DNA from 3 places in the Salinicola sp. DM10 genome. Region 3 is predicted to be linked to each of the others. Evidence: predicted binding sites of a transcription regulator. Region 3 holds the regulator's gene; each other region holds the start of a gene.
What was found. Region 3 encodes sigma-54, which starts transcription at its own class of promoters, with help from an activator protein. Its sites were predicted from a motif close to TGGCACNNNNNTTGCTNT; they were not measured.
Positions count from the first base shown of each region.

Region 1 (9,575 bases), 280 kb from region 3:
ATACCCTCACGCCGGAGCTTGTCGCGCAGCCGGTTGTGGTTGGAGAGCGAGCCGTTGTGCACCAGGCACAGGTCGAGCCCCGTCGAGAAGGGGTGGCTGCCCTGCAGCGTCACCGCGCTCTCGGTGGCCATGCGGGTATGGCCGATGGCGTGGCTGCCCTGCATGCCCTTGAGGTTGAAGCGCTCGGCGATGCTCGCGGGCAGCCCCACGCCCTTGAGGATCTCGATGCTCTGCCCCGCGCTCAGCACACGGATCTCGGGTGCCTGCTCGGCGAGCCAGGCGCGCAGCTCGGCCTCCGGGGCAGCCAGCTTGAAGACCGCCACGCTGGCGTTGCGGTACCAGTCGTCGACGCCGCCGAAAGCCGTACCCAGCCGCTCGGCCAGCCTGGACCAGTCGTAGTCGACGGCATCGCTCTGCAGCGTCAGCTTGATGCCGGCGTCGTATTCGTCGCCGTAGATCGAGAAGCCGGCGCTGTCCGGCCCGCGGTCGGTCATCGCGACCAGCATCGGTTCGAACAGCTCGCCCAGACGGCTTGCCCAGGATGGGTTCTTGAGATAGAGCCCCACGATTCCACACATAGCGTTGTCCTCTCTATCGATCGCCGTTCGCGGCGAGTTCGGGTCAATCGTTGATCAGAAGAATTCGGCGTAGCGCTGGAGCTCCCAGGTCGATACCTGGCGGCTGTAGTCGGCCCACTCATCGCGCTTGACGGCGATGAATTCATCGACGATGCCGGGCCCCATCACCTCGCGCAGGATGGTGTCCTTGGCCAGGGCGTCGATGGCCTCCTTGAGCGACTGGGGCAGGACGCCGATTCCCTGCTCCTGGCACTGCTCGGCACTCAGCGAATACAGGTTGATGTTGTGCGCCTTGCCGGGATCGAGTTGGCGGTCGATACCGTCCAGGCCGGCGGCGATCAGCGCGGCATGCACCAGATAGGGATTGCAGCCGGCATCGGGCAGGCGGAACTCCAGGCGGCCGTAGGGCACGCGGACCATCGCCGAGCGATTGTTGTCGCCATAGGCGATGAACACCGGTGCCCAGGTCGCACCGCTATTGGAGCCGCCGTTCACCAGCCGCTTGTAAGAGTTGACGGTCGGCGCGGCGAAGGCACACAGCGCTGGCGCGTGGTGCAGCAGGCCGGCCAGGAAGTGGTAAGCGGTACGCGACAGCCCCAGCCCTTGCGGGTCGCTGTCGTCGCCGAAGACGTTGTTGCCGTCGCCATCGCTGACCGAGAGATGGAAGTGCATGCCGTTACCGGGCCGATCCGCGTGCGGCTTGGGCATGAAGGAGCAGACCATGCCGAGATCGTTGGCGATCTCGCCGGCCGCCATGCGCACGAAGGTGAAACGGTCCGCCGAGGTCAGCGCATCGCTGTAGGTGTAGTTGATCTCGAACTGGCCATTGGCGTCCTCGTGATCGATCTGGTAGACGTCGAAATCGACCGCCTGGAGCGCCTCCACCAGGCGTTCCAGGAACACGCGGGAACGCGACAGCCCCTTGTAGTCGTAGCAGGGCTTGGCCAGCGTATCGCTCTCGTCGACGGCCAGCAGCTCGCCCGCCGGCCCGCGCTTGAACAGCGAGAACTCCGGCTCCAGCCCGGTATTCAGCGTCCAGCCCTTTTCTGACAGTCGTTCGAGCTGCTTGAGCAACACCACGCGGCTATCGAATTCATAGGGCTGATCGTTGACATGACCATTGCAGACCAGTCGCGCGTAACCCGGCTGCCAGGGCACCAGCGATAACGTCGCCAGATCGCCCCGGGCCATGAAATCGGGCCCGTGAGGCTCCATGCCCAGGCCGCTGACCGCGAATCCGGCGAAGCCGGCGCCCTTCTCGACCACGTCCATCAGACAACTGGCCGGCACCGACTTGGTCTTGGCGGCACCGTGAATGTCCACGAACTGCGCGAGCAGGTAGCGGACATCGTGCTCCTCGAGTAGCTGCTTGGCGGCTTCTGGCGTCATGTCAGGTCTCCTTCATGCGGGGCGAGTACCGGGAACGACATGGCGCGCTCTCCTGTGCCACCGGACCTTGCCGATGCGATGCAGGCTACGCCACACATTCAATTCCCATCAAGAAAATTTGTTTCTCTTTAAGAAAGCACCTTGCATGCCAGAAACGCCACGATGCGCGAGAAAATTCCCGGACTGGTCGCTAATGAACTGATTTACAGGCGATAAAAAGTTTTGGCCGTGTAATCTGGCCGCCGCCGCCCACCTCGCCAGTCTGTCCTACCCGCCGCCATCGCCCCCCGACGGTGCAAGTAGCGCCTCCGACGCACCGTTTTCGAACAAGACGCGACGCCTTGGATCGTTCCCCGGGCTCGTCCCCTGCCGCCACGCTCGTCGCAGCAAAACTTCAAGCCCTTGTTAAAAAAGGAATAAAACGCTGTATCAGGGCACGGGAAACGAGGTGTCACGGGAAACTGGCAAGCTTGTTGCTTGACTAAAAGGAATGTTTTTTTCTTTTCAGGAAAACATGCTTGACGCATCATCTGCCCCGGTGAGCCTCTCGATACTCACGCGACACGCGAGCGCATCGCCAAGGGCCGAACCCGATATCCACTGCCTGGGCGTCGATACCGACACCCAGGCCACGCCCCGCCTACGCCAAGAGGAACGCACCGCATGGCTTCGACAGACGACAGCTACATCATCAAGATCTCTTGCCCCGCCACCTCCGGCATCGTCGCCGCCGTGACCTGTTTTCTGACCGAGGGCCAGTGCTATATCAGCGAACTCGCCCAATACGATGACGAACAGATCGGCCGCTTCTTCCTGCGCGCCAAGTTCCGCTTCAACGCGGGCGTGAAAGGCGATATCGATACCCTCAAGCGCGACTTCGCAGGCGTCGCCAAGGACTTCGACATGGAGTGGGATTTCCGCCACGACGCCCAGCCCATGCGCGTGCTGCTGATGGTCAGCAAGTACGACCACTGCCTCGGCGACCTGATGTATCGCCGGCGCAAGGGCGAGCTGGACATGGAGATCACCGCCATCGTCTCCAATCATCTCGATCTGCGCCCGATGGCCGAGCGCGAAGGGATCCGCTTCGTCTATCTGCCGGTCACGCCGGAGACCAAGGCGCGCCAGGAAGACGCGCTGATGGAGATCGTCGAGGAGACGGGTACCGAGCTGGTGGTGCTGGCGCGCTACATGCAGATTCTCTCCGACGATCTATGCCAGAAACTCTCCGGCCGCGCGATCAACATCCACCACTCCTTTCTGCCCGGCTTCAAGGGCGCCAAACCTTATCACCAGGCCCATGAACGCGGGGTCAAGCTGATCGGCGCCACCGCCCACTACGTGACCTCGGACCTCGACGAGGGGCCGATCATCGAGCAGGAGGTCCAGCGCGTCGATCACACCTACCGTCCCGAGGACCTGGTCGCGGTCGGCCGCAATACCGAGACCGTCGCGCTGTCCCAGGCGGTCAAGTACCACCTTGAGCATCGTGTCTTCCTCGATCAAAACAAGACGGTGATCTTCCGATGAGCACAGAGACTACCCACACGCTCCCGGCGATGCGTATCGACGGCAAGGCCTGCGCCGAACGGGTGCTCACCGAGGTCGCCGCCGACGTCGCGCGACTCGCCGAGGCCGACATCGTGCCAGCCCTGGCGGTGGTGCTGGTGGGCGAGGATGCCGCCAGCCAGGTGTATGTCCGCAACAAGATCCGCAAGGCGGAAGCGGTCGGCATTCGCTCGCTGGAATACCGCTTCGACGCCACCCTGCCCCAGGCGGAGCTGCTCGCGCTGATCGCCCGGCTCAACGACGACCCCGAGGTCAACGGCATCCTGGTGCAGTTGCCGCTGCCGGCGCATATCGACGAGGCATCGGTGATCCAGGCCATTCTGCCGGCCAAGGACGTCGACGGCTTCCACCGCCAGAACGCCGGCGGGCTCTGGCAAGGGCTGCCCTCCCTGGCCCCCTGCACGCCCACCGGCTGCCTGCGCCTGCTGAAGGACACCTGCGGCGAGCTGGCCGGCAAGCACGCCGTGGTGATCGGCCGCTCCAACATCGTCGGCAAGCCCATGGCGGCACTGTTGCTCGACGCCGACTGCACGGTGTCGCTGCTGCATTCGAAGAGCCGCGACGCCGCCACGCTATGCCGTCAGGCCGATATCGTGATCGCCGCCGTGGGTCGCCCCGAGATGGTCGATGCCCACTGGCTCAAGCCCGGCGCCGTGGTCATCGACGTGGGCATCAACCGCATCGAATGCGAGATCGACGGCGAACGCCGCACGCGCCTGGTCGGTGACGTCGACTTCGCCGCCGCGAGCCAGGTGGCCGCCGCCGTCACCCCGGTGCCCGGCGGTGTCGGACCGATGACCATCGCCTACCTGATGCAGAACACCGTCACCGCCACCCGCCAACAGTGCCAGGCAGCCGCTAGCGCGCTGCCAGCCTGAACGACTCTCAGGGGGTCCCATGCCTTTCGCCCTACTCAAGTACGGCCTGTCGTCCGACTATCCCGCCGAACAGGACCTGCCACCGCCCAAGGAACTCGCCGCCAGCTACGACGTGGTGATCATCGGCGGCGGCGGGCACGGCCTCGCCATCGCCTACTATCTGGCCAAGTACCACGGCATCACCAAGGTCGCGGTGCTGGAGAAGGCCTATCTCGGCGGCGGCAACACCGCGCGCAACACCGCGGTGATCCGCTCCAACTATCTGACGTCTGAAGGGGTCCGCTTCTATGCCGAGTCGGTGAAGTTGTTTCAGAACCTCTCCAACGAGTTCGACTTCAACATCATGTATTCCGAGCGCGGCCAGCTCACCCTGGCCCACACCGATGCCACGGTGCGCGCCTTCCGCCAGCGCGCCGAGGTCAACAAGCACTTCGGTGGGCGCACGGAGATGATCGACCGCCAGCAGATCGCCGAGCTGGTGCCGACGCTCAACCTCGACCCGGGGCATCTGCCGGTGCTCGAAGGTCTCTGGCATCGGGACGGCGCCACCGCGCGTCACGACGCCGTGGCCTGGGGCTACGCCAAGGAAGCGGCCAAACGCGGCGTGGAGATCCACCAGTTGACCGAGGTCGAAGACCTGATCATCGAGGGCGGGCGCCTCACCGGGGTCAAGACCAACCGCGGCACGGTGCGCTGCGGGTGCGCGGTGCAGGCCGTGGCCGGCCATAGTTCGGTGCTGGCCGCCAAGGCCGGCTTTCGCCTGCCGATCGTCTCCTACCCGCTGCAGGCCATGGTCACTCAGCCGGTCAAGCCGTTCCTCGACCCGCTGGTCAGCTCCTCGGCGCTGCACTGCTATGTGCAGCAGACCAGCCGCGGCGAGATGGTCTTCGGCGGCGGCTCTGACCCCTATCCGCTCTACGCCACCCGCTCGACGCTGGAGATGAAAGAGAGCCTGATCGCCAGCGCCGTCGAGATGTTCCCCTTCCTCGCCAAGGCCAAGCTGATGCGCCAGTGGGGCGGGGTCACCGACATGACCCCGGACTACAGCCCGATCATGGGCGAGAGCCCCGTCGAGAACTATTACCTCGACGCCGGCTGGGGTACCTGGGGCTTCAAGGCCACGCCGATCTGCGGCCAGACCATGGCGGAACTGATCGCCACGGGCGGCAAGGTGCCCGAGCTGATTCGCCCATTCCATCTGGCGCGCTTCGCCAACTTCCAGCAGGTCAACGAGATGGGCGCCACGGCGGCCAGTCACTGACTCTTCAACGCAGACCGAACGGGGGCAGCACACCATGAAGATCCTCCATTGCCCGCTCAACGGGCCACGCAACATCAGTGAATTCAGCTATGGCGGGGAGTTGAAGACGATGCCCGATCCGGCGACCTGCAGCGATCGCGAGTGGGCCGACTACGTCTTCTATCACGACAACCTGCCCGAGGTGGTCACCGAGTGGTGGTTCCACGGCGCCAGCGGCTACTGGTTCCTGGCCGAGCGCAACCGGCTCACCGACACGGTGCTGAGAACCTTCGATCCCGGCGAGCGGTTTCACCAGCGCGTCGAATTTGCCCACCAGGAGAGCGCCTCATGAGCCGTTACGAACCCCTGGCTGACGCCGCCGAGGCTACCGCGTCACGTCTCCCCGCCCCGCTGGGCAGCCTGATCGACCGCGAACGCTCGGTCCGCTTCACCTTCGAGGGCGAGACCTATCGCGGCTTCGCCGGCGACTCCATCGCCAGCGCGCTGGCCGCTCACGGCCGCCTGGTGCTATCGCGCTCGTTCAAGTATCACCGGCCGCGCGGCGCGCTGACCATGGCCGGCCAGGATGCCAACACTCTCGTGCAACTGCCCGACGAGCCCAACGTGCTGGCCGACGAACGCCGCCTCGAGGATGGCCTAACGATCGAGGGGCAGAACTACAACGGCAGCCTCGATCACGACCGCGACATGAAGCTCGGCAAGTTCTCCCGCTTCATGCCGGTGGGCTTCTATTACCGCGCCTTCTACAAGCCCAAGGGCGCCTGGAAGCGCTGGGAGCCGTTGATCCGCCGCAAGGCGGGCCTGGGACGTTTCGATCTCGACGCCCGCGGCGGTTATCACGACAAGGCCTATCTGTTCACCGAGGTGATGGTGGTGGGCGGTGGCCCGGCCGGCCTGCGCGCCGCGCTCACCGCGGCCCTTGGCGGAGCCCGGGTGCTGCTGGTCGAACAGCAGCCGCAGCTCGGCGGCTCACTGACCTATGCGCGCTTCGATATCGACGGCAGTCGCGGCGAACGCCTGCGCGACGAGCTGGTCACCGCGGTAACGGATCATCCCAACATCCAGGTCATGTGCGACGCCACTTGCAACGGCTGGTTCACCGATAACTATCTACCGGTGATCCAGGGCCGCCGGATGTTCAAGGTGCGAGCGAAAGAGTGCATCATCGCCTCGGGCAGCTTCGATCAGCCCGCGATCTTCCGTAACAACGACCTACCGGGTGTCATGCTGGCCAGCGCCGCCCAGCGCCTCATGCGCCACTATGCGGTCAAGCCAGGCCAGCGCGCGGTGGTGCTGACCGGCAACGACGATGGCTACCTGGCAGCGTTGGACCTTCAGGAGCAGGGGGTCGAGGTGGCCGCCCTGGCCGACATGCGCCCCTCATCCGAGGACCCGGCACTCACTCAGGCCGTCGCGGCGGCGGGCATTCCCCTGCATGCCGGGCATACGGTCTTTGAGGCCCTGCACGACAAGTCACTGCATCGGGTGACCGGCGTCGAACTGCGACGCATCGTCGGCACCGGCGAAGTGGCCGACCAGGGTCAGCGACTCGACTGCGATCTGGTGTGCATGACCGCCGGCTACATGCCGGTCTACCAACTGCTGTGTCAGGCCGGTGGCCAGCTGCGCTACGACGACGAGGTCGCCGAATTCTCGATCAGCAACCTGCCCGCCCACCTGCACATCGCCGGCTCGGTCAACGGGCGGCACGACCTCGACGGCGTCGGCGAGGATGGCGTACGCGCCGCCAGCGAGGCGCTGCGCGCGCTGGGCCATGATGCGCCGATGCCGGAGAGCGCTGCGCGTGCCCCGCGGCGGGTCAATCATCCCTGGCCGATCTTCCCGCACCCCAAGGGCAAGGCCTTCGTCGACTTCGACGAGGACCTGCAGGTCGAGGACATCCTCAACGCCACCCGCCACGGCTACCGCGACGTGCAGCTGGTCAAGCGCTTCTCGACGGTGGGCATGGGGCCCTCCCAGGGACGCCACTCGGCACTGCCCACCGCCAGACTGGTCGCCCAGGCCACCGAGCGCAGCGTCAGCGAGACCGGGGTGACCACCGCCCGGCCGCCGTTCACCGCCGAGACACTCGGCCATCTCGCCGGGCGCGGCTTCGACCCCTTCCGCCTGACGCCGATACACCGTCGCCATGAGGCACTGGGTGCGCGCATGATGCCGGCCGGCCACTGGCGTCGTCCCGCTTACTATCCCGCCGCCGACGGCAGCCTGGAGCGGGATCGCTGCATGCAGGAGGAAGCGCGCCACGTGCGCGAGAAGGTCGGCATGATCGACGTCTCGACGCTCGGCGGGCTCGAGATCCGCGGCCCGGATGCCGCCGAGTTCATCAACCGGCTCTACACCTTCGGCTTCCTCAAGCAGCCGGTGGGACGTACTCGCTACGCGGCGATGACCAGCGAACAGGGCGTGGTCATCGACGACGGTGTGTCATGCCGCCTGGCCGAGGATCACTTTTACGTCACCGCCACCACCAGCGGCGTGGCCAACGTCCATCGCAGCATGCTGCAATGGAACGCCCAGTGGCGCCTGGAGGTGGATATCGCCAACGTCACCTCGGCGTTCGCCGCCGTCAACGTCGCCGGGCCGCTGTCGCGCCGGGTGCTCGAAAAACTGTGTGATGATGTCGACCTCACCGCCGCGGCCTTCCCCTATTTGGAGCTGCGCACCGGCCATGTCGCCGGTATCCCGGCACGCCTGCTGCGGGTCGGCTTCGTCGGCGAACTGGGCTACGAGATCCATGTGCCCGCGCGCTACGGCGAGGCCCTCTGGGACCGGCTGATGGAAGCCGGCGCCGCGGACGGCCTGCGGCCGTTCGGCGTCGAGGCCCAGCGCCTGCTGCGCCTGGAGAAGGGCCACGTGATCATCGGTCAGGACACCGACGGCATGAGCCATCCGGAAGAGATCGGCCTGGGCTGGGCGGTCAATCGCAAGAAGCCGTTCTTCGTCGGCCGCCGCGCCGTGGACATCCTCGCCGCTCAACCGCCGAAACGCCGGCTGGTCGGCTTCCGGCTACCGACGTCCAGCGCCAAGCCAAGAGAGGGGCAACTGGTGCTGGAGGGCGAGACCATTACCGGCAATATCACCTCCTGCGAATATTCGCCCACCCTCGAGGCGATCATCGGCCTGGCCTACGCCGCGCCGGAGAAAGCCGCGCCCGGCAACCAGATCACGCTGCGCGTCGACGGCGGTCAGGAGATCGCCGCCGAGGTGGTCGCCCTGCCCTTCTTCGACCCCGACAATACTCGCCAGGAGCTCTGAGATGACCACACAAAACGCGACCGCGAGCCTTTCTCGCCCTCCGCTCAACGCTCTCCACGCCGAGCGGCCCGGAGTCGAGTGGATGCCGCTGGGCGACGCCAGGACGCCGGCGCGCTTCGCCGACACCAGCGACGAAGCGCACCATCTGGCCCACTGCGGGCTGATCGACCTCTCGGCGCTGCCGCGCTTCGGTCTGCGCGGCCCCCAGGCCGCCGCCACACTGACCGAACACGGCTATCGCCTGCCCGAGGCGCCCAATCGCTGTCTGATTCAGGATGACGCTACCCGCTTGGCGCGGCTGTCTGCCACCGAGTATCTGCTGCTGGGCAGCTTCGCAGACACCGACCGGCACGTGTCCGAGACAGCGCCCGCGTGGACGACACCGGCGCCCGGCTGTTATCCGTTACCCCGCCAGGACAGCCATGCCTGGCTGGCCCTTACCGGCGCGGATGGCGCCGCAGTGATGGCCAAGCTGTGCGGCGTCGATCTCGACGCCGAGGTCTTTCGCCAAGGGCATATCGCCCAGACCTCGGTGGCCCGCACCGATGCCATCGTCATCCGTGACGCGCTGGGCGACACGCCCTGTCTGCACCTGCTGGCGGACAGCGCATCGGCTGCCTATCT
Region 1 covers NZ_JAFLEN020000002.1:229,896-239,470, reverse strand. Annotated here, with positions in the region: gene J0A90_RS09810 (glutamine amidotransferase family protein) at 1-578, opposite strand, end outside; gene glnT (type III glutamate--ammonia ligase) at 633-1,967, opposite strand; gene purU (formyltetrahydrofolate deformylase) at 2,631-3,497, shown strand; gene folD (bifunctional methylenetetrahydrofolate dehydrogenase/methenyltetrahydrofolate cyclohydrolase FolD) at 3,494-4,414, shown strand; gene J0A90_RS09790 (FAD-dependent oxidoreductase) at 4,434-5,675, shown strand; gene J0A90_RS09785 (sarcosine oxidase subunit delta) at 5,710-6,006, shown strand; gene J0A90_RS09780 (2Fe-2S iron-sulfur cluster-binding protein) at 6,003-8,951, shown strand; gene J0A90_RS09775 (sarcosine oxidase) at 8,953-9,575, shown strand, end outside.
Region 1: a site for sigma-54 is predicted at 2,101-2,118, ahead of glnT (type III glutamate--ammonia ligase). Genes of this name have one in related genera too.

Region 2 (9,575 bases), on a different contig from region 3:
CCTCCGGCAGCGCCGCCGGCGAGCGCCGCTCGCGGGCGTGGGCGACCCCACGGCGCACCAGCGCCAGGGCGTCGTCGACATCGAACGGCTTGGGCAGATACTCGAAGGCACCGCCCTGGTAGGAGGCCACCGCGCTGTCGAGGTCAGAGTGCGCGGTCATCACGATCACTGGCAGGTCCGGGTGCTTCTCGCGCACCTTGGCCATCAGATCGAGCCCGTCGATCCCCGGCATGCGGATATCGGTCAACAGCACCTCCGGCGGCTGGCGCTCGATCGCCTCCAGCGCGGCGTCGGCACGCTCGAAGGATTTCACTTCCAGATCCGGCTGCGCCAGCGCCCGCTCCAGGACCCAGCGGATGGCACGATCGTCGTCGACGATCACGATACGGGCGACATCGCTCATGACACTCCTCCTTCATTAAGATGAATCGCGCTCGTGGCGATGGCGGCAGAGCGCGTCCTTGCGCGCCCGCGGGGGTAGCGAGAGGCGCTCAAACCGGCGCCTCGAACGGAATCAGCAGACGGAACTCGGTGGCCCCGGGGCGCGACTCGCACTCGATCAACCCCTGGTGCTGGTGCAGGATCGACTGCGCGATGGAGAGCCCGAGGCCGCTGCCTTCGGCGCGCCCGGAGACCATGGGGAAGAACAGCGTCTCGCGGATCGGCTCGGGAATCCCCGGGCCGTTGTCGAGAATCGCCATCTCGCACACCAGGCGATGGCGCTCCGCGCCCAGGGTGAACTGGCGCCGCACTCGGGTGCGCAGGGTCAGCCGCGGCTCGGGGGTGGCGTGTTCGGTCATCGCCTGCACCGCATTGCGCGCGACGTTGAGCGTGGCCTGGATCAGCTGCGCTTCGTCGCCGATCAGATCCGGCACGCTGGGGTCGTAGTCGCGCTCGAAGGCGAGCCTGGGGTGCTCCGCTTCCAGCAGCGCGCGCACCCGCTCCAGTACCTTGTGCACGTTGAGCGGCTCGTGGCGCACCAGGGTGTTGGGGCCGAGCATGCGGTCGACCAGATCGCGCAGGCGGTCGGCCTCCTCGACGATGATACGAGTGAACTCCGCCAGCTGCGGGTCGGGCAGGTCGCGCTCCAACAGCTGGGCCGCGCCGCGAATGCCGCCCAGCGGATTCTTGACCTCGTGGGCCAGCCCACGGGTCAGCACCTTGACCGTCTCCTGACGCGCGATCAGCGCCTCCTCGCGGGAGATACGCAGCAGCCGGTCGCGCGGTTCGATCTCCAGCAGCAGCTCGCGGCTGGTGATCGGCGTCGCGGTGAAGTCGACGGTGATCGTCTCGCCGCCGGGCAGCGACAGCGAGGCCTCGCGCTGGGTATAGGGGTGGAATTCGTGCATCGCCTTGCTCAACACCTCGCGCACCCGCCCCGACTCGCCCTCCAGACACTCCAGCCACTGCCCCACCACCCGCGGCCGGCTGGCTGCCAGCAGCGCCTCGGCAGCGGGGTTGAGCCAGCGCACCTGGAGCCGCTCGTCGAGCAGCACGACCGCCGTCGTCAGATGTTCCAGCAAGCGTTGATACATACGTCGATCCATCGTGGTGATCCGCCATGTCCTGATTCAGTGCAAGAACCGCGCCACCTCCACGCCGGCGGGCTTTGGTGGCCTGGGGGCCGCGCTATCCTATCGTCAATGCACCAAAATGGCGCACTGGATTCAAGGCGAGTCGGTCCAGGAGCGGATCACTTCGAACCGTTGGCGCGATTCGGGTTGGCGGGCAGATTCACGCTGGCGCGCTGGACGTAGAGCGTGACCGGTGGCGTGGCCAGCTGCACCTGACCCTGGGGATCGACGATCTCCGCCAGCAGTTGGTGCTCGCCGCGCGCCAGGCCGCTCACCGCGAACACCTGGGTACGCATCGGCGACTGGCGCACCTCGCCGTCCACGCGCAGCTGCACGCGGTCGGCGTCCGCCAGCGGCGGCTGGATGGCCAGACGCACCTGCACGTCGCCGGCGCGCCCGGTGGGCAGGGTCGTGCCGTCGGCGGGACTGGCGATCTCGAAGCGCGTGTAAGACGCTGCCGCCTCGGGCGCCGACGCCTCGCGCGGTGGCGACGACGGCACCATCCCCGAGGCCCCCTCAGCCTCCCCCTGCGGGTCGACCACGCTGATCGGCGCCAGCTCGACCCGCTCGCCGCTGGCCGGGCGGTCGCTGTAGACCACGTTGCCCTGGGCATCGATATGCCGGTAGACCGGCGCCGCCAGCGCCACGCCGATGGCCATGACCGCGACCGTCACGCCCGCCATGACGCCCCTCAGCACACGTCTTGCGGACCGCTCACGCCGGCGCCACCCGCACCGAGCCTCACATTGGGTATCGCTGCGCATCGGTATCACCCCCGCTTGTCGTTTCGGCGCTGCGTTTCCGCTCTCTATCGGCCGCAGACGAAAAAGCCCCACCGAAGTGGGGCTTGTCGTCGTGCGCGAACGCCGTCGATTACAGGCTGTAGTAGAGCTCGAACTCGACCGGATGCGTGGTCATGCGCAGACGCTCGACATCTTCGCCCTTCAGCTCGATGTAGGCATCGATCATGGAGTCGGTGAAGACGCCACCTTCGGTCAGGAAGGCGCGATCCTTGTCCAGCGCTTCCAGCGCCTGATCCAGGCTGTTGGCGACGGTCGGAACCTTCTTGCCCTCTTCCGGCGGCAGGTCGTAGAGGTTCTTGTCCATGGCATCGCCAGGATGGATCTTGTTCTTGATGCCGTCGATACCGGCCATCAGCATCGCCGAGAACGCCAGGTACGGGTTGGCGGTCGGGTCAGGGAAGCGCGTCTCGACACGCTTGGCCTTCGGGTTGGAGGTGTACGGAATACGGATCGAGGCAGAACGGTTACGCGCGCTGTAGGCGAGCATGACCGGCGCTTCGAAGCCCGGCACCAGACGCTTGTAGGAGTTGGTCGAAGCGTTGGTGAAGGCGTTCAGGGCACGTGCGTGCTTGATGATGCCGCCGATGTAGTACAGCGCCATCTCGGACAGGCCGGCGTACTCGTCACCCGCGAACTGGTTCTGACCGTCTTTCCAGAACGACTGGTGGACGTGCATCCCGGAACCGTTGTCACCGACCAGCGGCTTGGGCATGAAGGTCGCGGTCTTGCCGTAGGCGTGCGCCACGTTGTGGACCACGTACTTCAGTTCCTGAACCTCGTCGGCCTTCTTCACCAGGGTGTTGAACTTGACGCCGATCTCGTTCTGGCCGGCGTTGGCGACCTCGTGGTGGTGCACTTCGACCGACTGGCCGATCGCCTGCAGCGTGTTGCACATGGCGCTGCGGATGTCGTGGAAGCTGTCGACCGGCGGTACCGGGAAGTAGCCACCCTTGACCCGCGGACGGTGCGCCAGGTTGCCGCCTTCGATCTGACGATCGGTGGCCCAGGCACCCTCTTCCGAGGTGATCTTGTACATCGAACCTTCGATGTCGGACTTGAAGTGGACCTCGTCGAAGATGAAGAACTCGGGCTCCGGGCCGAAGAAGGCGGTATCGCCCAGGCCGGTGCTGTTCAGATAGGCTTCGGCGCGCTTGGCGATGGAGCGCGGATCACGCTCGTAGCCCTGCATGGTGGCCGGCTCGATGATGTCACAGCGCAGGATCAGCGTGGCGTCTTCGGTGAACGGGTCGAGGAAGCCGGTACCGTCTTCCGGACGCAGGATCATGTCCGATTCGTTGATGCCCTTCCAGCCTTCGATGGAAGAACCGTCGAACATCTGACCATCTTCGAAGAACTCAGCGTTGACGGCGCTGGCCGGAATGGTGACGTGCTGCTCCTTGCCCTTGGTATCGGTAAAGCGCAGATCGACCCACTTGACATCGTGTTCTTCGATAAGGGCGAGGGTTTTCTCAGACATGTTTTCCTCCACTGTGAGCCATGGCTCGATTCGTTGGCGAATGTCCAACACCGCTTTTTAGCATGTGACCCGGGCACTTGCCCATGCGCGCAATCACTGCCCGCGGATCGATAAAGCGTGTTACGAAACAAGAGCAAGTAATGTGCCAAAATGAGGCAAATGCACCTGCCACAATAATAAGACCCTGTAATGTGGAGTTTTTTTGCTGTCACTCCGATGCACTAAAATCGCCGAAGACGCGCCGAGGGTTCATACTGGTGCGTCATACGCAGATGAATGCACCAAAAGCGCCAGCCAAAAAGCCAGCCTGCACCAATTTGACGCACGACTCGCTCATGCAAGTTTGCGCCAGGCCCTTTTCCACGGCGCGCCGGGCAGAGATACTGCAGTGAGGGCGCCGGGCGCCCCCGTCGCCACCTGATCACGGAAGGCTACACATGCCCAGGCTGGATCGCCCACAGGACGTGGTACAACGCTTGCGCGGCCATTGGCGGCGCAGCCTGAGTGAGCCGCTATGGGGGCGCAGCGCGATTCTGGCGCTCAACCGCGTGCTCGACAGCGAAGACGAAGCACGGCTACCGCATCGACGTGATACCTGCCTGGGGCCGGAGAGCCTGGCGCATCTCGTTGCTACCCTCACCGAGAGCGCCCAGATCGTCAGTCTCGAGAGTGCCCTGCAGTTGCATCACGACCAGTTGCCGCGCATAGCGCTGACCATCGACGGCGGCTGGCGGGATGTCGCCACGCGGCTGCATCCGCTGCTGGAACGGCTGGCCTTCCCCGCCAGTGTCTTTCTGCCCGACCCCACCGTTCGCCAACCCTGGATGCCGGATCGCACACTGATCGCCGAAGCGCTGTGGCACGACGAGAGCGACGGCGGCCGCGTCGCGACCCGGCTCGCCGAACTCGACCTGCCGGGCGCGCCTCGCGGCGGGCAGGACGAGCGCAAGAGCCAGGCGATCGCGGACTATCTGCAGGCGCAGCCGGCGGCACAGGCGCCGCGCCTCAAGGAGATCGCCCAGACGCTGTGGCGGGAAGAGCTGGCAGGCAAAGACCAGATGGAGCCGGCACTCGATGCCTTCAGCGTGCGCCGGCTCGATCAGGCAGGACTGTTGCGCTTCGGCCAGTTGACCGACGTCGCCGCCCTCGGCGCCAGCGCCGATGCCCGGCGCGCCCTGCAGACCGGGCGTCAGCGGCTATCGCGGCTGTGTCGCGAGCCGTTGAGCATCCGTGCCTGCACCGACCCCGGCGATATTGCCACCCTCGACCGCTTCACCCGGCTCGATGCCGATGCCCGCTGGCTGACGCGCACGCCCGGCTGGCTGGAACCCGGCAGCGACACCCGGCGGCTGCCACGCTTCGTCATCGGCCAACCGCTGGCCAGCAGCACCGGCAGGCTGTTTGATTGGCTGCTGGGGCATCTGCCGCACTAGGCTTTTTACGAAAACTACCTGCGCTCGGCAATACGGCGTTAAAAATCGGCTCAAAATGCTCATTTACACCCCGTAAACTCCGCGTTTTCGCCGATTTTTGCCTTGTCTCGCCTTCGCTCGATGACTTTTCGTACAAACCCTAGGGGCTTTCTTCTTATCCGGAGGCTGTCTGGCCCCGAACGCTGTGATGAACCCGAACGCTGTGATGAACCCGGGCGCTGTGATGAAAAGGAGTGCGCTCGGCTCGTCGACCCGCCTCAGGCCGGCATGACCTTCAGTCGAGGCCACTGCTCTCGCCAGCGTTTCTCGGCGACACGCCGATGGAATACCGTGACATCGCCGTGGCGCGGGTTGTGTGTCAGCCGCCCCGCCAGCAGCGAGTCGAGCCCCAACGGGGCGCTCAGACGCAGTGCCCCGGACGCCTCCAGACGCACCCCCAGTGCGGTCTCGCGCTCGACCCAGTAGCGCATCGCATCGCTCGCCGAGACATAGGGCGCGTGACCGTGACGCCGATGCATGCGCGCCTGGTTCTTGACCGACCACGGCTGCCCGCTGGCTGCGCGCAGCCGCTCGCTCAGCGCTCGGTCGCGGGCCTCGCGGGTGTCGTCAGGGTCGTGATAGATCAGATCGATATCGTTGAGCGGGGTGGGCGTCGCGTAGCCGTGCAGCCGGTCCCACACGCAGTTGCGCACGAAGCCGGCGGCAAGCCAGGCATCCGGCAGCGCCAGTTCGCGCGCCTGATGGAGGGCGGCCAGGCGCCGGGGGTCCTGCGCGATCCACACCAGCAGGCACGCGGTGGCGGGCGCCGCCGCGTGCCCGGCACTCACTCGGGCTGGGCCAGACACAGCCTCACCCGGCGAATGCGATGGCGCTCGACATCGCGCACCTCGATCTGCCAGCGCTCGATCGCCACCCGCGCGCCGATATAGGGCAGGGTCTCGAGGCGGTCGACCACCAGGCCGCCGAGGCTGGTGTAGTTGCGCCCCAGCGGCAGCGGCTCGGGCAGCTGCTGGTTGACGTCGACCACATCCTCGCTGGCATCGATCTCGTAGCAATCCGCCGAGACCTGGCGGATCTTGGCCTGGGCGCCCTGGGCCTGGGGGTCCTCCTCGGCAATGTCCATGAGGATATCGAACAGCGTGACCACGCCCTCCAGGGTGCCGAACTCGTCGACCACGAAGGCGATCAGCGCGCCGCTGCGCTGGAACTGGCGCAGCGCTTCGACCAGGCTGGTGTTCTCGAGCAGCACCAGCGGCTGTTCGACCAGCGTCTCCAGCGCCAGCGGCGCCTGGGTCAGCAGCGTGTCGATCAGGCGCTTCTTGTGCACCACGCCGAGCGGGGCGTCGCGCTCACCGCCCCGAATCGCCACCAGGGTGGCGTGGGTGCTCTCGCGCAGCTGCGTCTGCTGCACGCTGAGCGGTTCGTCCAGGTCGACGCAGTCGAGGTCCCGGCGCAGGGTCATCACCGCGCTGATCGGCTTGTCCGCCATCGACAGCACGCCGCGCACCATGCGTCGCTCGTCGGCACCGAAGACCGCCGCATCGGCGTCATCGCCTTCGTCGCGCGGCGCCTCACCGGTACGCTGCTCCAGGCTCATGTCGCCCCCGCTGATCAGGCGCATCACCGCATCCGCGGTCCGCGCCCGGCGCGCGCCCAGGCGGGCACCGGCGCGATCCTCGTTGCGCCGGCGCCACTCGTGCATCAGCTCGATCAGGATCGAGAAGCCGATGGCACCATATAGATAGCCCTTGGGAATGTGCAGCCCCATGCCCTCGGCGACCAGGCTGAAGCCGATCATCAGCAGAAAGCCGAGACACAGCAGGATCACCGTGGGGTGCTCGCCGACGAAGCGCGTCAGCGGCTTGCTCGCCAGCAGCATCAGCCCCACCGCGATGATCACCGCGATCATCATCACCATCAGATGGTCGACCATGCCGACGGCGGTGATCACCGAGTCGATCGAGAACACCGCATCGAGCGCCACGATCTGTGCCACCACCACCGAGAAGGCGGCGTAGTGGCCGCGGTTGCGCCCCTGGTGGGCGGTGGCGGCATTGAGATGGTCGTGCAGCTCGCTGGTAGCCTTGTAGATCAGGAACAGCCCGCCGCCGATCAGGATCAGATCACGCCCGCTGAAGCCGTGCTCGAAGAGCCGGAACAGTGGCCGCGTCAGCCCCATCAGCCAGGAGATCGCCGCCAGCAGCACCAGACGCATGACCAGCGCCAGCGACAGCCCCAAGACGCGTGCGCGGTCGCGCTGCGCCGGCGGCAGCTTGTCGGCGAGAATCGCGATGAACACCAGATTGTCGATCCCCAGTACGATCTCGATGATCACCAGGGTCAGCAGCCCCGCCCAGGCGGCGGGCTCGAGCATCCAGGAGAATTCGAACCAGTGCATCATCGCCGTTCACCCGCGGCGGTGAAGCACGTCGGCGCCGCGACACGCGCCGCGCCAGGGGGCCGGCCGGGTCGCCGGGGGCGAGCACACGGGCGGGGTCGAAAGTGCGCCGGAAAACACGCCGGCGCGGAGAGAAAAAGCGCGGTGGAGCGACGACAACCGTCGTCGTTAGACGTGGACAAGCCAGGTCCCTCGTTGACTATGGAGCGGCCAGTCTAGGACCGGCAGCGGCCAAAGGGAATCCCGTCGCGTGATGGCATCGGCGGCGATCGCCATCGAAATGTCATCGCACACGCGGGAAACTGCCATCAAGACCAGCGACTTGCGATCTCTACGCCACGGTCTACACGACGAAAGTAGCCAGTCTCGCGCCCTTGCCTGTACAATGCGCGGCCGACCTTCCTACCCGTGCCCAGGGTCATTCGTCGATCCCGTGCCAACAGGCGATCGACAGCCAACGTGGGCGCACACATTTATATGGATACCGCCCCATGAGTGACACTGACGCTCGCATCGAGAGCATCCGCAACATTGCCATCATCGCGCACGTCGACCATGGCAAGACCACGCTCGTCGACAAGCTGCTGAGCCAATCCGGCACCCTGGACCGCAAAGCGGAAGGCCAGGAGCGGATCATGGACTCCAACGACCAGGAAAAGGAACGCGGCATCACCATCCTGGCCAAGAACACCGCGATCCAGTGGAACGACGGCAAAGGCCGCGACTACCACATCAACATCGTCGACACCCCGGGACACGCCGACTTCGGTGGCGAGGTCGAGCGCGTGATGTCGATGGTCGACTCGGTCCTGCTGCTGGTCGACGCCGTCGACGGCCCCATGCCGCAGACCCGCTTCGTGACCCAGAAGGCATTTGCCCAGGGCCTCAAGCCGATCGTCGTGGTCAACAAGATCGACCGCCCCGGCGCACGCCCGGACTGGGTCATCGACCAGATCTTCGACCTGTTCGACAACCTCGGCGCCAGCGATGACCAGCTCGACTTCCCGATCATCTACTGCTCGGCACTCAACGGCATCGCCGGCATGGAACCGGACCAGCTGGCCGACGACATGACGCCGATGTTCCAGTCGATCGTCGATATCGTCGAGCCGCCCAAGGTCGAACTCGACGGCCCCTTCCAGATGCAGATCTCGGCGCTCGACTACAACAGCTACGTCGGCGTCATCGGTCTGGGCCGCATCAAGCGCGGCAGCGTCCAGCCCAACCAGCAGATCACCGTGATCACCAAGGAGGGCAACACCCGCCGTGGCAAGATCGGCCAGGTGATGACCCACATGGGTCTGGAGCGGGTGCAGACCCAGCAGGCCACCGCCGGTGACATCGTCTGCATCACCGGGATCGAGGATCTGGCGATCTCCGACACCCTGTGCGACACCGCCGCGGTCGAGGCGCTGCCGGCGCTGACCGTCGACGAGCCGACCGTCTCCATGACCTTCCAGGTCAACGACTCGCCGTTCGCAGGTAAGGACGGCAAGTTCGTCACCAGCCGTAACATCAAGGAGCGTCTGGACCAGGAACTGATCCACAACGTGGCGCTGCGCGTCGAGCAGGGCGACAGCCCGGAGAAGTTCAAGGTCTCCGGCCGCGGCGAGCTGCACCTCTCGGTCCTGATCGAGACCATGCGGCGTGAAGGCTTCGAGATGGCCGTGGGCCGCCCCGAGGTGATCATCCGCGAGATCGACGGCGTCAAGCAGGAGCCGTACGAAGAGGTGATCATCGACTGCGAAGAGCAGCACCAGGGCTCGGTGATGGAAGAACTCGGCTACCGCAAGGGCGAGCTCTCCAACATGAATCCGGATGGCAAGGGCCGTGTGCGCCTGGACTTCATCATCCCCGCGCGCGGGCTGATCGGCTTCCGTGGCCAGTTCC
Region 2 covers NZ_JAFLEN020000001.1:1,964,794-1,974,368, forward strand. Annotated here, with positions in the region: gene glnG (nitrogen regulation protein NR(I)) at 1-403, opposite strand, end outside; gene glnL (nitrogen regulation protein NR(II)) at 492-1,535, opposite strand; gene J0A90_RS08760 (DUF4124 domain-containing protein) at 1,694-2,257, opposite strand; gene glnA (glutamate--ammonia ligase) at 2,448-3,854, opposite strand; gene J0A90_RS08770 (polysaccharide deacetylase family protein) at 4,292-5,287, shown strand; gene J0A90_RS08775 (nucleotidyltransferase family protein) at 5,545-6,132, opposite strand; gene J0A90_RS08780 (transporter associated domain-containing protein) at 6,111-7,688, opposite strand; gene typA (translational GTPase TypA) at 8,177-9,575, shown strand, end outside.
Region 2: a site for sigma-54 is predicted at 1,574-1,591, ahead of glnL (nitrogen regulation protein NR(II)). Genes of this name have one in related genera too.

Region 3 (9,575 bases):
CGCCGATCGAGATCGCCGCCGACCAGCTCGAACTCGACGATCGCCAAGGCACCGCGGTCTACACCGGCAAGGTCGACATGCAGCAGGGCAGCATGCAGCTCAAGGCCGCTCGGGTCGAGATCAAGCGCGGCAAGAATGGCGAAGTGAGCCTGGTGACCGCCACCGGCGGCGGTGGCGAGCGCGCCTATCTGGAGCAGAAGCCTGCACCCGATGAAGCCTTGGTCAAGGGCTGGGGCGACAAGATCGTCTATCACGCCGCCGAGCGCCGGGTGGAGCTGATCGGCAACGCCGAGCTGCATCAGGCACGCGATACCTTCGACGGCGCCTACGTCGAATACTATCTCAACTCGCGCCGGGTCAACGCGCGCTCCAGCACCAGTGGCGACGGCAGCGGTGACGGCCGCGTGCGCATGACGCTCACGCCACGTCAGCAGACCCAGTGACGCGCCCTTTCGCGAGGCAAGGAAGAAAGCGATGAAAACGCTAACGGCCGCCAACTTGGCCAAGAGCTACAAGGGGCGTCGAGTCGTCCATGACTTCAGCCTGACCCTGCGCCAGGGCAGCATCGTCGGCCTGCTCGGCCCCAACGGTGCCGGCAAGACCACCTCCTTCTACATGATCGTGGGGCTGGTCAAATCCGACGCCGGCAGCGTGCATATCGACGATCGCGACCTGAGCCGCGCGCCGATGCACGAGCGCGCCCGTGCCGGCATCGGCTATCTGCCGCAGGAGGCCTCGATCTTCCGCAAGCTCAGTGTCGCCGACAACATCATGGCCATCCTGGAGACGCGCAAGGATCTCGACCGCGCCGGGCGCCGCGAGCGCCTGGAGCAGCTGCTGGGCGATTTCCACGTCGACCATATCCGCGACAACCTGGGCATGTCGCTCTCCGGTGGCGAGCGGCGCCGGGTGGAGATTGCCCGGGCACTGGCCACCGAGCCCGCCTTCGTGCTGCTCGACGAACCTTTCGCCGGGGTCGACCCGATCTCGGTGGGCGATATCAAGAACATCATCCGCCAGCTGCGCGATCGCGAGATCGGCGTGCTGATCACCGATCACAACGTGCGCGAAACGCTGGATATCTGCGACAACGCCTACATCGTCGGCGATGGTCAGATCATCGCCGAGGGGCGCCCGGAAGCGATTCTCGACAACCAGCGGGTGCGGGATGTCTATCTGGGGCACGAGTTCCGCCTCTAAGGTCGCGCCGCCCCCTTCCCAGCCCGCTGCGTCACCGCAGCGGGCTGCTCCCTCTCGAAGCCACCAACGCCCCATCCGAACGCACCGTGGCATAATTCTTGCATAAAGTTAGCGCTCAAAGCGTTGCATCCCCCGCAGGCAGTCAGTAACGTAAGGGCATCCTATCGACCGGCGGCCACCGCCGCCCCCTTGCGTGTCCATGCCATGTCCATGAAACCTTCACTGCAACTGCGCGTCGGCGCCCAACTGACGATGACGCCACAGCTGCAGCAGGCGATTCAGCTGCTGCAGCTGTCGACGCTCGATCTGCGCCAGGAGATCCAGCAGGCGCTCGAGACCAACCCCATGCTCGAGCTGGACGAAGAGTACGCCGAGCAGGCAGTCAGCGAGACGCCCGAGGCGGAGTGGGCCAGCGACATCCCCGAGGAGCTCGCCCTCGACAGCGAGTGGAGCGATACCTACCAGGACATCGCCCCCAGCGCCGCCCCGGCCAGCGCCGACGAATGGCCGGACCTGGAGCGCAACGCAGCCGACACCACGCTCCACGACCATCTCAACTGGCAGCTCGCCATGGGCGAATTCGACGCCCAGGAGCGCCTCATCGGCGAGTGCCTGATCGATGCCATCAATGCCGACGGCTACCTCGACGGCACGCTCGACGAGCTCACCGCGGGCCTGCGCGAGCAGTACCCGGGGGCGGTCACCAGCGCCGATGTCGAACGCATGCTGCTGCGGCTGCAGCAGTTCGACCCCACCGGCGTGGGCGCCCGCGACCTGCGCGAATGCCTGCTACTGCAGCTCGGCGCCCTGCCCGCTGACACCCCGCTGCTGCCCCAGGCCAAGCGGCTGGTGCGCCAGTTCCTGGAGGCGCTGGCCGGCGACGACCGACGCCAGCTCAAGCGCCGCCTGCGCCTCGACGACGCCGAACTCGAGCGCGTCGTCGCCACCATTCGCACCCTCGACCCGCGCCCCGGCCAGGCCTTCGACCACGGCCAGCAGGACTATGTGATTCCCGACCTGGTGGCCCGCCTGACTCAGGACGGCTGGCGCATCGAACTCAATGCCGAGGCACTGCCGCGGCTGCGCATCCAGCCCGACTACGCCGCGCTGATCCGGCGCGCCGACAAGAGCGACGACAACACCTTCCTGCGCCAGCACCTGCAGGAGGCACGCTGGCTGATGAAGAGCCTCTCCAGCCGCAACGACACCCTGCTGCGAGTGGGTCGCGAGATCATGGCGCGCCAGGTCGACTTCCTCGAGCGCGGCGAAGAGGCGATGAAACCGCTGATCCTGGCCGACATCGCTACCAGCGTCGACATGCACGAATCCACCATTTCGCGGGTGACCACGCAAAAGTTCATCCACACCCCGCGCGGGGTGTTCGAGCTCAAGTACTTCTTCTCCAGCCAGGTGGGCCAGCGCGGTGAGAGCGACAGCGTCTCCAGCACCGCGATTCGGGCACGCCTCAAAAAGCTGATCGGCGAGGAGTCGCCGCGCAAGCCGCTCTCCGACAGCAAGCTGGTGGAGCTATTGGCGCAGGCCGACATCAGTGTCGCCCGGCGCACCGTGGCCAAGTATCGCGAGGCCATGGGCATCCCCGCCTCCAGCGAACGCAAGCGACTGTCTTGAATGGACTTTTAGAATTCACGCCAGCCCGCGGCGATCAATCGCCCGCGATCCCTTTGCAGCGCGGAGAAAAGGGTTACAATCAGAGGTGCCACATAAGCCGCAACAGGAGCGCGCCATGCAAGTGAACGTCACCGGCCATCACGTCGAACTGACCGACGCCCTGCGGGACTACGTCGACGAGAAACTCGCACGTCTGGAGCGCCACTACGACAACATCACCAACGTTCAGGTGACGTTGAGCATCGAGAAAGAGCGTCAGCAAGCGGCTTGCACGCTACACGCAGCGGGCGGCGACATACATGCCGAAGCCAGCGACATCGACATGTATGCCGCGATCGACGCCCTGACCGACAAGCTGGATCGCCAGCTGGTCAAACACAAAGAGAAGGCACAGGCCCGCGCGCAAGGCGCAGGCGCCCGTTAATTCCCCGATGATCACTCTGGAAACCATTCTGCCCCCCGAACGCACCCTCTACGGTGTGACGGGGGGCAGCAAAAAGCGTCTGCTGGAATTCTTCAGCACCTTCATCGCCCAGAATACGCCCAGCCTGGACAGTCAGGAGGTGTTCAGCCGCCTGATCGGGCGCGAGCGCCTGGGCAGTACCGGCATCGGCAACGGGGTCGCCATTCCGCACGCGCGCAGCCCGCACTGCAAGACGCCGTTGGCCGGCTTCATGCGCCTCGAGGATGCCATCGACTTCGATGCCATCGACGGCGAGCCGGTGGATCTGGTGTTCGTGCTGCTGGTCCCGGAGGAGGCAGACGATGCCCATCTTTCGCTGCTGGCCGAGGTCGCCGGCATCATGAATCAAGGCAGCGTGCGCCAGAAGCTGCGTCAGGCCGGCTCGCAGCGCGCGCTCCACGACACGCTGGTCGACGCCATCCGCCATCACCAGGACAGCGAAGACGGATAGGGACTGCATGCGACTCGTCATCATCAGCGGCCGCTCGGGGTCGGGGAAATCCATTGCGCTGCAGGCGCTCGAGGATCTCGGTTACTACGCCATCGACAACCTGCCGGCCAACCTGCTGGCGCCGCTGATCGACGAGCTCAGGTCCGCGCCGCCCTCGCGGCCCAACGTGGCGGTGAGTATCGATGCGCGCAATCTGCCGGAGGCGCTGGAGCGCTTTCCGGTGCTGCTCGAAGGTGTGCGCGAGCGTGGCATCGATACCCAGGTGGTCTATCTCACCGCCGATGCCAAGGTGCTGCTCGAGCGCTACTCGGCCACCCGCCGCCGCCACCCGCTGACCCGCGGCAATGACATGACGCTGGCCGAGGCGATCGACAACGAGCAGGTCTATCTGGCGCCGATCCGGCGGGTCGCCGATCTGGTGATCGATACCCGCGGCCTGTCGGTCCACGATCTGCGCGCGCGCATCAGCGAACAGGTGGCGCGCCACAGCGGCGGGCGCCTCACGCTGACCTTCGAGTCGTTCGGCTTCAAGCGCGGCGTGCCGCTGGATGCCGACATGGTGTTCGACGTGCGCTGCCTGCCCAACCCCTTCTGGGACCCGAACCTGCGCGCGTTCGACGGTCGCGACGACGAGATCGTCAGCTTTCTCGAGCAGTACCCCGACGTCCACGCCATGGCCGGCGATATCCATGCCTGGCTGATCCGCTGGCTGCCGGCCTATCTGGCCAGCCACCGCAGCTATCTCACAGTCGCGGTGGGCTGCACCGGGGGCCATCACCGCTCGGTCTATCTGATCGAGCGTCTGGCGCACCACTTCCGTCACGACGACGTCGACATCCGCCTGCGCCATCGCGAGCTCGGGGTGCATACCGCCCTATCCGACGACGTCCCGGCCGAGCGGGGTGGTGATGCCCAAGCGTGAACGTGAACTGCGGCTGACCAACCGCCGCGGCCTGCATGCCCGCGCCGCGACCAAACTGGTGCAGTGCTGTCAGCCGTTCACCGCCCGGGTCGCGGTGCACCACGGCGACCGTATCGCCGATGCCGCCAATATCATGTCGCTGCTGATGCTGGCCGCGCCCTGCGGCACCCCGCTGGTGATCGTCACCGAGGGTGACGACGCGGAACCGGCGATGGAAGCGATCACCGCGCTGTTCGACGCCCGCTTCCACGAGGACGAATAGCCACAAGGACGAATAGCCACGAGGACGAATAGCCCCGCGCTCAATATCTCCGTGCTCAACAGGCCCGCGCTCACGGGCCTACTCCCCTTTGGCTACCCCGCTCTTATTGGCCGGCGAGCGTCATCCCATCCACCAGCCAGCTGCCGGTATGCACGCTGCCGCGGCGATCGATGTCGTCACCCACGCCCTGCAAGGCGGCGAACATCTCGCGCAGGTTACCGGCGACCGTGAACTCCTCCACCGGATGCGAAATATCGCCGTTTTCCACCCAGAACCCGGCCGCCCCGCGCGAATAGTCGCCGGTGACCGGGTTGAGCCCCTGGCCCATCATCTCGGTGACCATCACCCCGGTGCCCATCTGACGCATCAGCGCTGCAAGCTCATTGGTCGGCGCCTGGATGCGCACGTTGCGCGCGCCGCCGGCGTTGCCGGTGGTGTGCAGGCCGAGGCGGCGAGCGCTGTAGGCCGACAGCATATAACTGGCCAGACGACCCTGATCGATGAAGACATTGTCGCGGGTGGCCACGCCGTCGCCATCGAAGGCGGCACTCGCCAGGCCGCCACGCTCGCGCGGATGCTCGCCGAGGGAGAACCACTCGGGGAACAGCGTCGCGCCGAGCTGATCGCAGAGGAACGAGGACTCACGATAGAGCGCCCCACCGGCGATGCTGTTGAGCAGGTTACCCACCAGCCCGCGCGCCATCTCCGGCGCGAACAGCACCGGGAAGCGGCCGGTGCGCGGGCGCCGGGCATCGAGCCGGCGCAGGGTACGCTCGGCGGCGCTGATCCCGACCTGCTCGGGGCTGGCCAGATCGCTCGCCCGGCGCGCCGTGGTGAAGTCGTGGTCACGCTGCATGCGCTCGCCGCTGCCGGCGATCAGCAGGCACGACAGCGAGTGACGCGTACCGCGGCGGCTGCCCAGAAAACCGTGGCTGTTGGCGTAGACCGTCACCGCCTCGGTCGATGACAGGCTGGCACCCTCCGAATTGGTGATACCCGCACGCTCGCGGCCGGCCTGCTCGCAGCGCAGCGCCAGCTCGATAGCCGCATCGGTATCCAGTGCCCAGGGGTGATGCAGATCGAGATCGGGCAGCTCGGTGGCCATCAGCGCGGCATCGGCGAGCCCCGCGGCGGGGTCCTCGCCGGTATGACGGGCAATGGCGATCGCCTTTTCGACCACCGCCCGCAGCGAGGCATCGCTGGCATCCGAGGACGACGCGTTACCCTTGCGCTGGCCGACATAGACGGTGACCGCGATGCCCTGATCGCGCGAGAGCTCGACGCTCTCGGTCTCGCCCAGACGCACCCCCACGCCGATCCCCTGATCGACACTGGCCCCTACCTCGCAAGCGTCGGCGCCCAGCTCGGCGGCGAGCGCCAGCGCCCGGGACGCCCGCTCCTCGAGACGTGACTGCTGTTCGGCGGCATCGAAGGCCTGACTCATGGCAAACTCCTGATCGATGGTGCCCTGACCGCATCAACGGGCCTGGGCGAGCGGGCGGCGGCTGGTATACTGCGCCACCGACCCGCTGCAAATGGTAATGACATGACTTTCGAGGACGCTGCGCCCCCGAGCAAGACACAGCTCAAGAAAGAGATGCAGGAACTGCAGGCGCTGGGCGAACGCATCATCGCCCTCGACCCCGCAGTGCGCGCGCGGCTGCCGCTCTCCGACGAGATGATTGCCGCGGTGGAAGAGACCGGGCGCATCCGCTCCCACGAAGGGCGCCGGCGCCACATGCAGTACGTCGGCAAGGTGATGCGCAAGGAAAATCGCGAGGCGATCCGCGCCGCCTTCGAGGCGATCGACCAGGAGCAGGTCCAGCGCAATGCCGCCTTCCACCGCCTGGAGCAGTGGCGTGACCGCCTGATCGATGACGACAGCGCGCTGGAGCCGTTCATCGAAGCGCATCCCAACGTCGACCGCCAGACCCTGCGCCAGCTGATCCGCAACGCCCGCACCGAGCGCCAGCGCGGCAAGCCGCCGGCCAGCGCGCGCAAGCTGTTCCAGCTGATCCGCGACACCGTCGGGCTGTGAGCCGCCCGCCGCGGCCGCCCGGCGACCGCGGCGCGTGACTCACGACGCCGTGCCACCGACGGTCAGCTCGTCGAGTTTCAGCGTCGGCTGGCCTACCCCCACGGGTACGCCCTGCCCCTCCTTGCCGCACACCCCGATCCCCGTATCCAGGGCCATGTCGTTGCCGATCATGGAGACCCGCGACATCGCCTCGGGGCCATTGCCGATCAGGGTCGCGCCCTTGACCGGCGCGGTGATACGGCCATCCTCGATCAGATAGGCCTCGGACGCCGAGAACACGAAGCGGCCCGAGGTGATATCGACCTGGCCGCCGCCGAAGCTGACCGCATAGAGCCCGCGCTTGACGCTCTTGACGATCTCCTCGGGGTCGTCGTTGCCCGCCAGCATGCAGGTGTTGGTCATCCGCGGCATGGTCACGTGGGCGTAGGATTCGCGCCGCGCGTTGCCGGTCGGCTGCATGCCCATCAGCCGCGCGTTGAGCTTGTCCTGCATGTAGCCGGTCAGGATGCCATCCTCGATCAGCGGGGTGTACTGACCCGGCGTACCCTCGTCGTCGATCGTCAGCGAGCCGCGACAGTCGGCCAGGGTCGCATCGTCGACCACGGTGACACCGCGCGACGCGACCTGCTCGCCCAGGCGGCCGGCGAAGGCCGAACTACCCTTGCGATTGAAGTCGCCCTCGAGACCGTGGCCCACCGCCTCGTGCAGCAGAATGCCGGGCCAGCCGCTGCCCAGCACCACCGGCATCTGGCCCGCCGGCGCCGCCACCGCATCGAGATTCACCAGCGCCTGGCGTACCGCCTCGCGGGCGTAGCTGGTGGCGACACCGGCGTCGCGCAGCCGGCTCATCGCATAGCGCCCGCCGCCGCCGGCACTGCCCCGCTCGCGGCGCCCATCGCGGGCCACGATCACATTGACGTTGAGACGTACCAGCGGGCGAATGTCCGCCGCCAGGGTGCCGTCGCTGGCGCACACCAGGACCACTTCATGCACCCCGGTCAGCGAGGCGCTGACCTGGGAGACCGCAGGGTCGGCGGCGCGTGCCACGCGGTCCGCTTGTTTGAGCATGGCGATCTTGTCTTCGGCGGAGAGCCCGCTGAGCGGGTCGATTCCGGCGTAGCGCGCGCTGGCGGCCACCGCCTGCACCGCCTGCGGCGACTGACGGCTGCCGCTGCGCGCGATACCCGAGGCGGTGCGGCCGGTCTCGGCGAGCGCATCGGCGCTGATCTGGCTCGAGTAGGCAAACCCGGTCTTCTCGCCGGAGAGCGCGCGCACGCCGACCCCGCCGTCGATGCTGTAGCTGGCGTCCTTGACCTCGCCATCCTCGAGCACCCACATCTCGTGCCAGGTGCGCTGGAAGAAGAGGTCCGCGTAGTCGATACCGGCCCCCATGGCGTGCCCCAGCCCAGCGTCCAGCGACGTCTGGTCGAGGCCACCCGGGGCCAGCAGCAGGCTCGAAGCCTGCTTCAAGGCGCTTTCGCTCATGTCTGTCATTGGGCGTTTTCCCGATTGTGGCAGCCGCGCCGCGCGCCGAGCACGCGCCGGCTGCCGGATTATTGGGCGCTTTCCACGCTGATCTCCGGCGCGGACCAGGGCCCCTGAATGCGATAGTGGACCTGGGTCACGTTGTCGATCCACTGGCCGAACAACTGATGGAACACGAACAGCCCCAGGCCCACCTGCGGCGCCCCGGCCATGATCGCGACCAGCGGCAGGTTCTGGCTCACCGGCACCGTAATGCCCAGGCGCTGATCCAGCGTCTGGCGGTTGAGATCGACGCTACCCGATAGCGTGAAGCGCGTCGAGGTGCCGTCGACCACCAGCGGCCCGTCGCTCTGGATCACGCCGTTGTAAAGCGTGGCGCTACCCTTGAGCGTGTTGAAGGCGGTGCCACTGCTGGTGACATCGGAGAAGTCGAGCTTGAGCCGGCGCAGGATATTGTCGAGATTGAAAAGCCCCACCAGCTTGGCCGAGGAGGAGTGGACCTGGCGCAGACGGCCATTGCCCAGATCCAGCGCCAGCCGGCCACTCGTCAGCGGCAGCGCGAACTGCCACGGGGCCCCGGGCCAGGCCAGCTGCAGCCGCCCCTGGGCGCGCTCGCTGGTGATCGGCACCTGCTGGTCCAGCGCGGCGAAGGCGCTACCCAGATTTTTGCCTTCGGCCTGCAGGCTGGCGCGGGTGAGGCTGGCGCTCCCCGCGGCTTCCCAGCGCAGGTTGCCGGAGATGCCCATATCCCCCAGTGTCAGCTTCAGCGGGTCCAGCGTCAGGCCGCGCTCATCGGCACGCCAGCGCGTCTCCAGCGGCCCGAACTGCTGGCCCTGACGCTCGAAACGCGCGATCTTCACCTGCCCTGCCGGCACCCGGGCCAGCCCGTCCGGCAGGGCGATCGGCCGCGGCGCGGTCTCGATCTGGTTCAGTAGCGTCTGCCCCATCCCGGCGTCTTTACCACCCTCAGCCGGCTTGGGCGTCAATGCATCGAGGTTGAGACGTGCCAGCGACACGTCGATGGGCACCTCGGCGCGCGGCTGCCAGCGCGCGCGGCCCGCGGCGATTTCGCCATCCAGCGATAGCTGCCAGCCGCCGCCGGAAAGAGGCGAGGCATCGGCCTGC
Region 3 covers NZ_JAFLEN020000002.1:510,880-520,454, reverse strand. Annotated here, with positions in the region: gene lptA (lipopolysaccharide transport periplasmic protein LptA) at 1-443, shown strand, start outside; gene lptB (LPS export ABC transporter ATP-binding protein) at 475-1,200, shown strand; gene J0A90_RS10990 (RNA polymerase factor sigma-54) at 1,405-2,829, shown strand; gene hpf (ribosome hibernation-promoting factor, HPF/YfiA family) at 2,945-3,253, shown strand; gene J0A90_RS10980 (PTS sugar transporter subunit IIA) at 3,264-3,743, shown strand; gene rapZ (RNase adapter RapZ) at 3,751-4,665, shown strand; gene J0A90_RS10970 (HPr family phosphocarrier protein) at 4,652-4,927, shown strand; gene pmbA (metalloprotease PmbA) at 5,031-6,371, opposite strand; gene yjgA (ribosome biogenesis factor YjgA) at 6,474-6,965, shown strand; gene tldD (metalloprotease TldD) at 7,005-8,459, opposite strand; gene J0A90_RS10950 (YhdP family protein) at 8,519-9,575, opposite strand, start outside.